3 regions of the Parabacteroides sp. Y3-G-102 genome follow, and region 1 is predicted to be linked to each of the others. Evidence: riboswitches for the same ligand, from Rfam matches in the RefSeq annotation. Region 1 holds a riboswitch; each other region holds the start of a gene.
The links. Region 1 has a riboswitch for cobalamin ahead of NBH16_RS17485 (TonB-dependent receptor plug domain-containing protein). Riboswitches for the same ligand answer to the same signal wherever they lie in the genome.
Positions count from the first base shown of each region.

Region 2: linked by a shared signal. The riboswitch ahead of NBH16_RS08465 (porin family protein) and the one ahead of NBH16_RS17485 (TonB-dependent receptor plug domain-containing protein) in region 1 are both predicted to bind cobalamin.
Region 3: linked by a shared signal. The riboswitch ahead of NBH16_RS12115 (ABC transporter substrate-binding protein) and the one ahead of NBH16_RS17485 (TonB-dependent receptor plug domain-containing protein) in region 1 are both predicted to bind cobalamin.

Region 1 covers NZ_JAMOKU010000039.1:45,219-48,623, reverse strand. The annotation lists gene NBH16_RS17495 (HAD family hydrolase) at 1-24, shown strand, start outside; gene NBH16_RS17490 (TerB family tellurite resistance protein) at 115-912, shown strand; cobalamin riboswitch at 967-1,163, shown strand; gene NBH16_RS17485 (TonB-dependent receptor plug domain-containing protein) at 1,276-3,339, shown strand; gene NBH16_RS17480 (sirohydrochlorin cobaltochelatase) at 3,362-3,405, shown strand, end outside.
Region 2 covers NZ_JAMOKU010000013.1:76,548-79,952, forward strand. The annotation lists gene scpA (methylmalonyl-CoA mutase) at 1-658, shown strand, start outside; gene coaW (type II pantothenate kinase) at 788-1,642, shown strand; cobalamin riboswitch at 1,662-1,864, shown strand; gene NBH16_RS08465 (porin family protein) at 2,157-2,765, shown strand; gene priA (replication restart helicase PriA) at 2,853-3,405, shown strand, end outside.
Region 3 covers NZ_JAMOKU010000021.1:40,969-44,373, forward strand. The annotation lists gene NBH16_RS12110 (iron chelate uptake ABC transporter family permease subunit) at 1-88, opposite strand, end outside; gene NBH16_RS12115 (ABC transporter substrate-binding protein) at 98-1,261, opposite strand; cobalamin riboswitch at 1,325-1,523, opposite strand; gene NBH16_RS12120 (precorrin-2 C(20)-methyltransferase) at 1,590-2,294, shown strand; gene NBH16_RS12125 (hypothetical protein) at 2,343-2,855, opposite strand; gene NBH16_RS12130 (formate--tetrahydrofolate ligase) at 3,249-3,405, shown strand, end outside.

The DNA of each region.
Region 1 (3,405 bases):
TGCGGTATCAAAATTGAACAATGATGAATACCAGAAATTGCAACAGCCGGAGATGCGTTTAGAGAATAGCGAATATCGCACCATTGATTAACGACAAATAAAACAAAGAAGAATATGGGTATCGGAAAATGGATAGGCGGTGTCTTGGGGTTTATGGCATTCGGACCACTGGGCGCTTTAGCCGGTATTATATTAGGCTCTTTCTTTGAGGAAGAGGCAAACATGACGGGACAGCCCTTCGGTGGCAGAACCAATTACGATGATCAATATACACGAAGAGACCCATACGCCGGGGAGCGTAACAGTTTCCTTTTCTCCATGTTGGTAATGGCCTCCTATATCATCCGTGCCGATGGGAAAATCATGCACAGCGAGATGGAATATGTCCGTCAATTCCTCCGAAGGAACTTCGGCGAGATCGCCGTAGGCCAAGGTGAAGAGATATTGCTAAAGCTTTTCGACCAAGCCAAACGCATGGAGCAAGAGAATAGCATAGGATTCAAGAATACCATCCGGGAATGCGGAACCCAGATCGCATACAACCTAAGTTATGAGGAGCGGCTGCAACTGCTGGCGTTCCTCGCCGAGATCGCTAAGAGCGACGGTAATGTTTGCGCCACCGAGATCAACGCTTTAAAAGAGGTAGCCATAGCGATGGGAATGTCTGAAAAGGAAGTTGAATCCATGTTAAATCTTCAGGAAAACTCCCTAGATAACGCCTATAAAGTATTAGAGATAGAACCCACGGCTACGGACGATGAGGTGCGTGCCGCTTACCGCCGCATGGCTATCAAACATCATCCGGACAAAGTAGCCAACCTTGGTGAAGATATCCGCAAGGCCGCCAATGAGAAACTCCAAAAGATCAATGAGGCTAAGGAGCGTATCTATAAAGCGAGAGGCATGAAGTAAATAAGAAAATGGAAATATTTTCTCAATGTCTGTATTATTTAATTAAAAAGACCTACCTTTGCCCACGATTTTAGTAATCAAGCTATCACATAGTTTGGTGAGAGGGAATCCGGGGTGAATCCGGAGCTGTTCCTGCAGCTGTAATCCTCATTAAGTTGGTTAGAAGTTCAAAAGCCACTGTTCCAGAATTGGAATGGGAAGGTTTCTAACCAGAGGAGAGCCAGAATACCTGCTAAAGTCTTACAATAACATCAAGCTTCCAGGATAGAAGTATGTGTCATACAAAAAACGATTCAATTTATTTTTTGAGACATAACCAGATAGAGGCTTGTTGTTTTATTTCGTGTATAAATAAAACACTATATGAGGCTTTTAGCATTCGCTATTCTGGTGGCATGCGTACAATCCGTATGCGCCCAAAGCATATTGAAAGATCCGAAGGAACTTTCCGTGCTATTGAACGAGATCGTGGTCACCGGTACGGGTACCGAACACTATCTGAAAGACGCCCCTGTGCAAACAGAGGTAATCACCGGCAAAGCCCTTGACAGTTACCAAGGACGCAGTATGCAAGATATTCTGGAAGGGCTGAACGCTTCCATCACCTTTAATCCGAGCGACATGGGTAGTGGCATCCAGATGAACGGATTAGGTAACGATTACATCTTGATCCTTATCAATGGCAAACGGATCAACGGAGATACCGGCGGACAAAACGACTTGAGTATTATCAACCCCGCCAATATCGAACGTATCGAGATCGTAAAAGGTGCCGCCTCTTCCCTGTATGGCTCGGACGCTATCGCCGGTGTTATCAATATTATCACGAAAAAGAACCGGGATAAAGTGAGCCTATCGAATACGACTCGTGTCGGATCATATGGAGATATATTGGAAAGCGTACAAATCGGCTTTGGGCATAAGAGAGTGAATTCCACCACCTCACTTAGTACGACCCACACGGACGGCTGGCGAAATACGACCCAAGAATGGGACCATCACGAGGTAATGGATGGAACCGTGACACGAACCGTAAACCGATCCACGAACTTTACGTTAAGGGAGAACTTAACCTACAAAGTGAACGACCGGCTGAGCCTTTCGGCCGATGGCTCTTTTTACCAGAAATGGAATTATCGTCCGCACGGCGCATTCAAGTATTATACCTATGATCAATTCTACCGGAACTTCGATGTAGCCGGAGGAGCTAAATACGCATTGGGAGGGCAGAACTTCCTTTCGGTAGATCTAACGTATGGTAACTATAGCTATTTCTATAATTACCATCATAAAGATGTCACGAACTTCTTCGATCCGGAGACGGGTTTACGTATTACCCGTTATCCGGGGGAACATATTCTGGAAACCTCTCAACAACGTTTCCTAGGACAAGCCAAAAGCGTATTCCACCTCGGGGAAAACAATATCCTAAGCGCCGGACTCGAATATCAATACGATCATTTGAAATCTCCCCGGCGTATCGAGAACGGGAAAGCCTCCGTATTTACGGCTTCCGCTTATGTACAAGACGAATGGAATCCGACGGATCGGTTGAATGTGACGGTAGGTGGGCGCTTCGTCGTGCACCAAGAGTTCGGGGCTACGTTTACCCCTAAAGTCTCCGCCATGTACAAACTAGGCGACTTCAATATCCGAGCCACATACTCAAATGGATTTAAGGCTCCTACCTTAAAGGAGTTGCACGATGATTATATCACGCAGATCGGCGGCGGCCCGTGGAAACATTATTATGGTAATAAGGATTTAAAACCGCAAAAGTCCAATTATTATTCGGCGAGCGTAGAATATCATGCGTCGAACCTGCAGATCACGGTAACAGGATTCTACAACCGTATCAAGAACATGATCGCCTTGACCGAGATCCCGACAAGCGCCGAAGACCGATTGGATGAGATCGAGGCCAGCATGCAACACAAGAACTTATCCAAAGCCCGCTCTTTCGGGGGAGATATATCGCTCACCTATCAAATCCTATCTTCCTTGGCTATTGGTGGAGGCTATAGCTATACGGATGCCAAAGCGCAATATACGGATGATCCAGCCGACCCGAATTATATGCTCTACACCCCGATCAACGGAACCTCATTCCATAATGCCAATTGGAAACTAGCATGGAACCATGCGTGGAAAAAGTATAAATTGGATGTCACCTTGTTCGGCCGATACCAATCCACCCGCTTTTATATCACGGACGGTGATGGAAAAAGTTATCAGCTATGGCGATTGAATACCCGTCATAACGTATTGAAAAAGAAAAAATGGAACCTAGATATCAATGTCGGTATCGATAATATCTTCGATTATGTGGATCGTACCCCGTTCGGACGCCATCGTGGAACTACGTCTCCCGGACGGACTTGGTACGCCTCCTTTATCGTGAAATTTCAGAATAAACATAAACTATAAACAATCTTAAAAGTTAAATGCGATGAACAAATTTAAGTACCTTTTGCTTGCGGCGAGTCTATTTGC
Region 2 (3,405 bases), on a different contig from region 1:
CCGTGACGAAGCCGCTGTTCAAAAAGCTTTGGCTGATATCACGGAGTGCGTGAAGACGAAGAAGGGCAACTTATTAGAGTTGGCTGTTAAGGCTGCCGGCTTGCGTGCGTCATTGGGAGAGATCTCCGATGCTTGCGAGGTGGTTGTAGGTCGTTATAAAGCAATCATTAGAACTATTTCAGGCGTGTATTCATCAGAAACTAAGAAAGACGCAGACTTCCAGAAAGCTTGCGAGCTTTGCGAGCAATTCGCTAAGAAAGAAGGCCGTCAGCCTCGTATCATGATCGCTAAGATGGGTCAGGACGGACACGACCGTGGCGCTAAGGTTGTCGCTACTGGTTATGCGGACTGTGGTTTCGACGTAGATATGGGACCGTTGTTCCAGACTCCGGCCGAGGCTGCCCGTCAAGCTGTGGAGAACGACGTTCACGTAATGGGCGTTTCTTCTTTGGCCGCTGGTCATAAGACGTTGGTTCCTCAGGTTATCGAGGAGTTGAAGAAACTAGGTCGTGAGGACATCATCGTTATTGCTGGAGGTGTAATCCCGGCTCAAGACTATGACTTCTTGTATAAGGCTGGCGTTGCCGCTATCTTTGGCCCGGGTACTTCCGTATCGAAGGCAGCTTGCCAGATCCTTGAGATCTTGTTAGGCGAATAAATAGAGTTTAGACCTTACGGTTTTTAAATAAAGAGAGGCTGGACAATTGATTTTGTCCGGCCTTTTTTAGTATTGTATGCGGGTTTATGTACTTTTGTAGCGATTATTCAATTAAAAAGGGAAAGAATCATGGGAATCGTTATAGGTATAGATGTGGGAGGTAGCACGACCAAGATCGTCGGCGTGGAGGATAAGAAGATCAAGAACCCGATGTTCGTGAAAGCTACCGATCCGGTAACCTCTTTATTCGGAGCCTTCGGTAAGTATATTTATGATAATAACATCTCGCTCTCGAATATAGAGAAAGTGATCTTGACGGGTGTAGGTAGCGCCTATATCGATCAACCTTTATATGGCTTACCAACTGCGAAGACGGATGAGTTCCTTGCGAATGGGCTAGGGGCGCAATATAATACGGGACTGGACAGTCTATTGGTGGTCAGCATGGGAACGGGTACCTCCTTTGTCAAGGTACAAGGCTCCACGATCGAGCATATCGGGGGATTGGGTATCGGTGGCGGAACAATCCTCGGCTTGTCTAAGCTATTATTGAAAACGCATGACTTTCACCAAATAGCGTCTTTGGCCGAGCACGGTTCCTTGAATGATATCGACTTGCATATCCGGGATATTACGCCGCATCCGCTACCCGGCCTGCCGCTGGACGTGACAGCCTCTATTTTCGGAAAAGCGGACGCGAACGCTAAGGTTGAGGATATCGCTCTCGGTATCGTTCATATGGTCTTGCAGACCATCGGACAAGGAGCTGTTTTCGCCTCGTTAAATGGCGATATCAAGAATATCGTATTGATCGGTAACCTGACTCGCTTGCCACAATGCCCGGATATTTTCCCCCGTCTGGAGGAGATGTGCGATGTCCATTTCAAGATACCGGAGTATGCCGAATATCGCACGGCTATCGGGGCGGCTTTATGCTATATCAGGAACCGGGAATATAAGGATATTTTTTGTGGAAAGTGTTAGGCTACATCAAAACTTTATGTATCTTTGCTACATGCTTTGTTCCCTTTCGGCAATCGCCGGATAGGGATTAAAAGGGAATCGGGTGAGAATCCCGGACAGTCCCGCTGCTGTAAGCTTCATAAACGGGTTGAGCAATACTGTTGCCACTGTTCATTCAAGTGAATGGGAAGGCGCTTAAGACCGGAAGTAAGTCAGAAGACCTGCAAGGCGTGTATATTTTCGACGGCTTCGAGGAAAGGCCGGAAGAGAACGCAAGAACCGTATCCGGTTTTTACTATTCTTTATCCAAGGTTTTCTTATCAAGTCGTCTCATGGTTTCGGATAATTATTTTGCCATAATAATTAGGGAAAGAAGCATGAATCTGACCGACGGGATGAGCTCCGTGTGTAAGATGCATGCTTTCTTTGCGTTTAAAGGACTGGGGTATTCCGTGAACACTCTATAGAGAATATTTGTTTATTATTAGAAAAGTGCGTTTATTTGCAACGAGTAATTAACAAAAGAAGTATGAATATGAAGAAAATTGTGGGACTTGTTATGGTTGCCTTGCTAGCGTTGATGGCGCTTCCGGCGAACGCTCAGCTTAAATTCGGTATCAAGGGAGGTGTGAATATATCGTCTGTTCATTTCAACTCGGACGTGTTGAAAGCGGATAACGTAACCGGCTTCCAAGTGGGTCCGATGATCGAGACGACCTTACCGTTGGTGGGTGTCGGGATCGATGCGGCAGTGTTGTATTCGCAAAAGGGTTTGGAAACGACCTCGGCTGGCGGGGTGAAGACTTCGATGAAGACGGATTATATCGATGTTCCGGTCAACTTGAAATGGAAATTCGGCTTACCGATCGTCAAGGCGTATCTGGCAGCCGGTCCGTATATCGGTTTCCGTGTAGGCGGTGATAAGTTTTGGGATATCCCGGGTTCCGTAGCGGATCAGGTGAAGGCGAAGAATTTCAGCGCAGGTCTTAACTTCGGTGCCGGCGTGGAACTGATCAGCCACTTGCAGGTGGGTTTCAATTATGGTCTGGGACTGACTGATAACTATAGTATTGAGAAGGTGAACCTCTCCGACGGTGCCGGAAAGAACCGTGGATGGTCTATCACGGCAGCGATCTTGTTCTAAATAGGTGAAAATAAAATGAGAGAGGCTGGGCTTTAGAAGTCCGGCCTTTTTTGTTATTTTTGGGCTCGTAATGAAACACCTGTTTGAATGAAATACGCGGACGTCATACTTCCCCTTCCTTTGGAGAATAGCTATACCTATCGGATACCCGAAGATCTGGAGAGAGCCGTGACTCCCGGTTGCCGGGTGATCGTGCATTTCGGGAAGAAACGATATTATACGGCTATCGTCATGGAGGTACACGACCGGGAACCGGTATCCGATTTTGAGACGAAGGAGATCTACGCTTTGCTGGATGCCACGCCGGTGCTCCGCCGTCCGCAACTCCGTTTCTGGAAATGGATATCTTCTTATTATATATGTAAGCTGGGCGACGTGTATAAGGCGGCCTTGCCTTCCGGCTTAAAGTTGGAAAGCGAGACGGCGGTTACTTATAATGAGGATTTCGAGGCCACCGCCCCCTTGCGCCCGAACGAGCAAGCGGTACTGGATGCTTTTAGCGGGGTTTTGAAATTGACGATCTCGGAGTTGGAGAAGAAGACCGGTCTTCGAAATGTTGTCCCGATCGTCTCTTCCTTGATGGTGAAAGGGGCGGTCGAGGTGAGCGAGGAGCTAAAGCGAGGATTCGTTCCCAAGACAC
Region 3 (3,405 bases), on a different contig from region 1:
AGACTGACCCCAACACCAAATTCAAAAAGATTAGAACAAAAATAGCCGTGACAATCGCCAGCATCCATAGGGTATTTGAATGTCTCATCAGTGTTCCTTATTTAAGTCGAGAATAATAGACCGGCTCATGATCCGGTAATAAATCCGGATGAAAGATATGAAGCAAATCCGCTAGGACGATCTCCGGTTCTGTCGGCATACTCTCATAAAACGGCGTGTTCTTCATATTACAATAGATAATCCCTTTCTCCCGGAACGCACGGAAATCCGCATAACGAGGATCTTGCTCTTTCAATGCCTCATAGCTAAACGTTCCCGGGAAACTATTCACGATACGCCAGTAATCAGCATCGTCCGCTTGGTTATAGACCGTCTCGAAGTCTAATGTAACACCACCGGATCGCTCATCGTCTTTCAAGAAATAATCAGCGCCGGCATCCTTGAAAAGCTGTGCCAAGAAACTCTTTCCTCCTACGGCATACCAGTTTCCACCCCGTAACTCGCCACTAAAAACGATCGGACGTTTTTTAACCTTGCCATCCGCCGTAAGTTCCTTTAATTCATTATACCTCTTCTCAATGGCGGCAAAACGCTCATTGCCCTCTTTCTCTACCCCTAACAACAAGCCTATGAACTTGATCCATTCAGCTTGTCCCAATGGCGTAGTCTCCTTATAACCCAAATGGGGAATCAAGGGGATACCCACGTCTTTCAGCGTCTCATAGCCTCCCCGCTTGAATGGCGATACAAGGATCAAATCAGGATTCATACTCATGATAACCTCGTTATCGAAATTTCCCTCTATACCGATCTTTGCGGTTTTACCTTCTTTCAGGCGTTCGTTCATCTCTTTATTGAACAAATGCCGTGTACTGGTAATCCCAACGACCTTATCCAAAGCACCCAATTTAATAAAATTCGATAATTGCAGGGAAGTCATACAGATAACGCTTCGGATGGGAAGCTCTATCATCGTATAATCAACGGGAATCCCCGTGGGTTTCGAACCTCTTTTTACGAACGCATAATGAAACGTGGTGCTTTCCTCGTTTTGAGGATCTTGAATATCAGCCAAGACATATTGATCCGCATAGGTAAGCTTGAATCCTTGGGCGTATAAAGGCTTAACCTGCTCTTGCGAGAATGCGGATTGCTCTACGGAAGCCGTCTTCCCTATTTCTCCTTTTTCACGGATACCTGAAGTACATGATAAAGTCAATACCGATAAAAGCAAGCATCCACCCGCTATAAACTTATTCATAATCCTTGTTTAATTGACAGTTGATCATTGACAGTTACTCTCGTCCTGCTCCACGGGACAGCAACATTTATTTATGAACCGGCAGGTCTTCTGACTTACTTCCATTCTGGACGCCTTCCCGATTACGAAACCAGTGGCCAAGGTATTGTCCGAATGTTTAGAAGTTCACAGCAGCGTGGTCTGTCCGGGATTCTCACCCGGTTCCCTTTTAATCCGCCTCCCGGAAAAAGAGATAAGCGGAGCCTGTTACAGCGACAAAAGTAGTAAGAATATTTGTATACATCCGCAATTTTAAGGACTTTTGCGTTTCAAATAAAAACAGATACACATGAATCATCCTATTCACTTCGTCTCATTAGGTCCCGGTGATCCGGAATTAATTACGCTGAAAGGGCTTAAAACATTACAAAAGGCTGATATTATCTATTGTCCTGCTACACAAGGCAAGCATGGAATCATATCTCGGGCGACGGATATATTGAAAGCTATTGAGGTAGACGAATCCTTGATCCATCCGTTTATTTTGCCAATGAGTAAGGAACGGACAGATGCGTTAAACGCTTATAACGAATTGTTTCTGGATGCCCAAGCTGAATATTTGAAAGGAAAACAAATCGTGATCGTCGCCGAGGGAGACGCTGGTTTTTATTCATCTATACAATATGTATACGATAAATTCGAGGAAGCAGGAATCCCGGTAGATCGAATCGCAGGAATTCCGGCATTTATAGCGGCAGGTGCCTTGGCCGGGATACATATCGTAAAACAAGAGGAGCAAATTAATGTAATCCCCGGGACTGCGTCGTTCGATGAACTTTCGGCAAAAATAGAAAATGGAATGATCATCGTCATCATGAAATTACCGGGTTGCCAAGAGGCTATTCATACTTGTATCCGGCAGTATGCGGATAAGGCGGTTTTTCATTATTTCGAGAATGTAGGAACAGGAAAAGAATATTATACTACTGATATCGCCACTATACATTCCAAGGATTTCCCCTATTTCTCCCTACTGATTATCCAACCTCGCTAAAAGAAGAAGGCTGCCCGGAGAGTAACCAAACCCGGACAGCCCATCTTATTACGCTACATGCAATATATGCTTAAGCTGATCGATATGGAAACGAAGTGTATCCATATAAGGTTTCACTGAATTATGGTACATGATCGCTTTTGCGTGCATATCTTCCAACTCGCTTACTTTACGGTTCGCCTCACGCATTTTACAAGCGTTGTAGCGAATACCCGATACATGCCCTTTGATATCCTCGATCGCTTGGTTTCCCCGGTTGAAGATAGACTCTGCTTCTTCCGGAGCGTATACCGTATAGGCTTGGGCAACGTCATCCAGTAATGCCTGTTGATAAGAGCCGGCTATCGGGAGCAATTGATGGATCGCATGATGACATAAAGAATGAACCTCGTTTTGAAGCTTCTTCAATTCTACTTCCCACTTTGATTCACATACTTCATCCAATTGTTTGACTTCCGCTACGACACGGCCGCTAAACAATTCCACTACCATCTTTTCCCATGCTTCTGCTACCCACGATTTAGTAGCAAATGTAACCTGACTAAATCTTACTGTTGACATAACCTTAAATTTACATATTATATTGCTAATGTTATTAATCTCTTATCTGTTTCAATTTATCACACTCAAATCATTTTATCTTTCTTTTTATCGTTGCGACACCACAAAATTAATCAAATTATCATAGATGGATAATTTTAAAGACTATTTTATAATTCTTTAAGAGTGCGACAAGCAAAACGTATGATTTTTGCAAAGTTCACTTTACAAAAAGTTTAATTTCAAGCCTAACAGCTATCACAAAAAGCAAGATCATCGCCATCTTCGCACAAAAATATCAAAATAACACAATCTTATTATTCCATAAAGGGGGAAAACCTTGTTCCGTATCATTTTGTTATTATAATAAATTAGATTTACTTTGTTCAAACTATATAAACTTACATAAAGCACATGAAATCGGACATTGAGATAGCAAGAGAAACAGACTTGCGTAAAATTAAGGAAGTTGCGACAACGTTAGGTATCCCTCGTGAGGAAGTACAAAATTATGGCAGGTATATTGCCAAGGTTCCTATCCATTTGATCGATAAAAAGCAAATGGACCAGC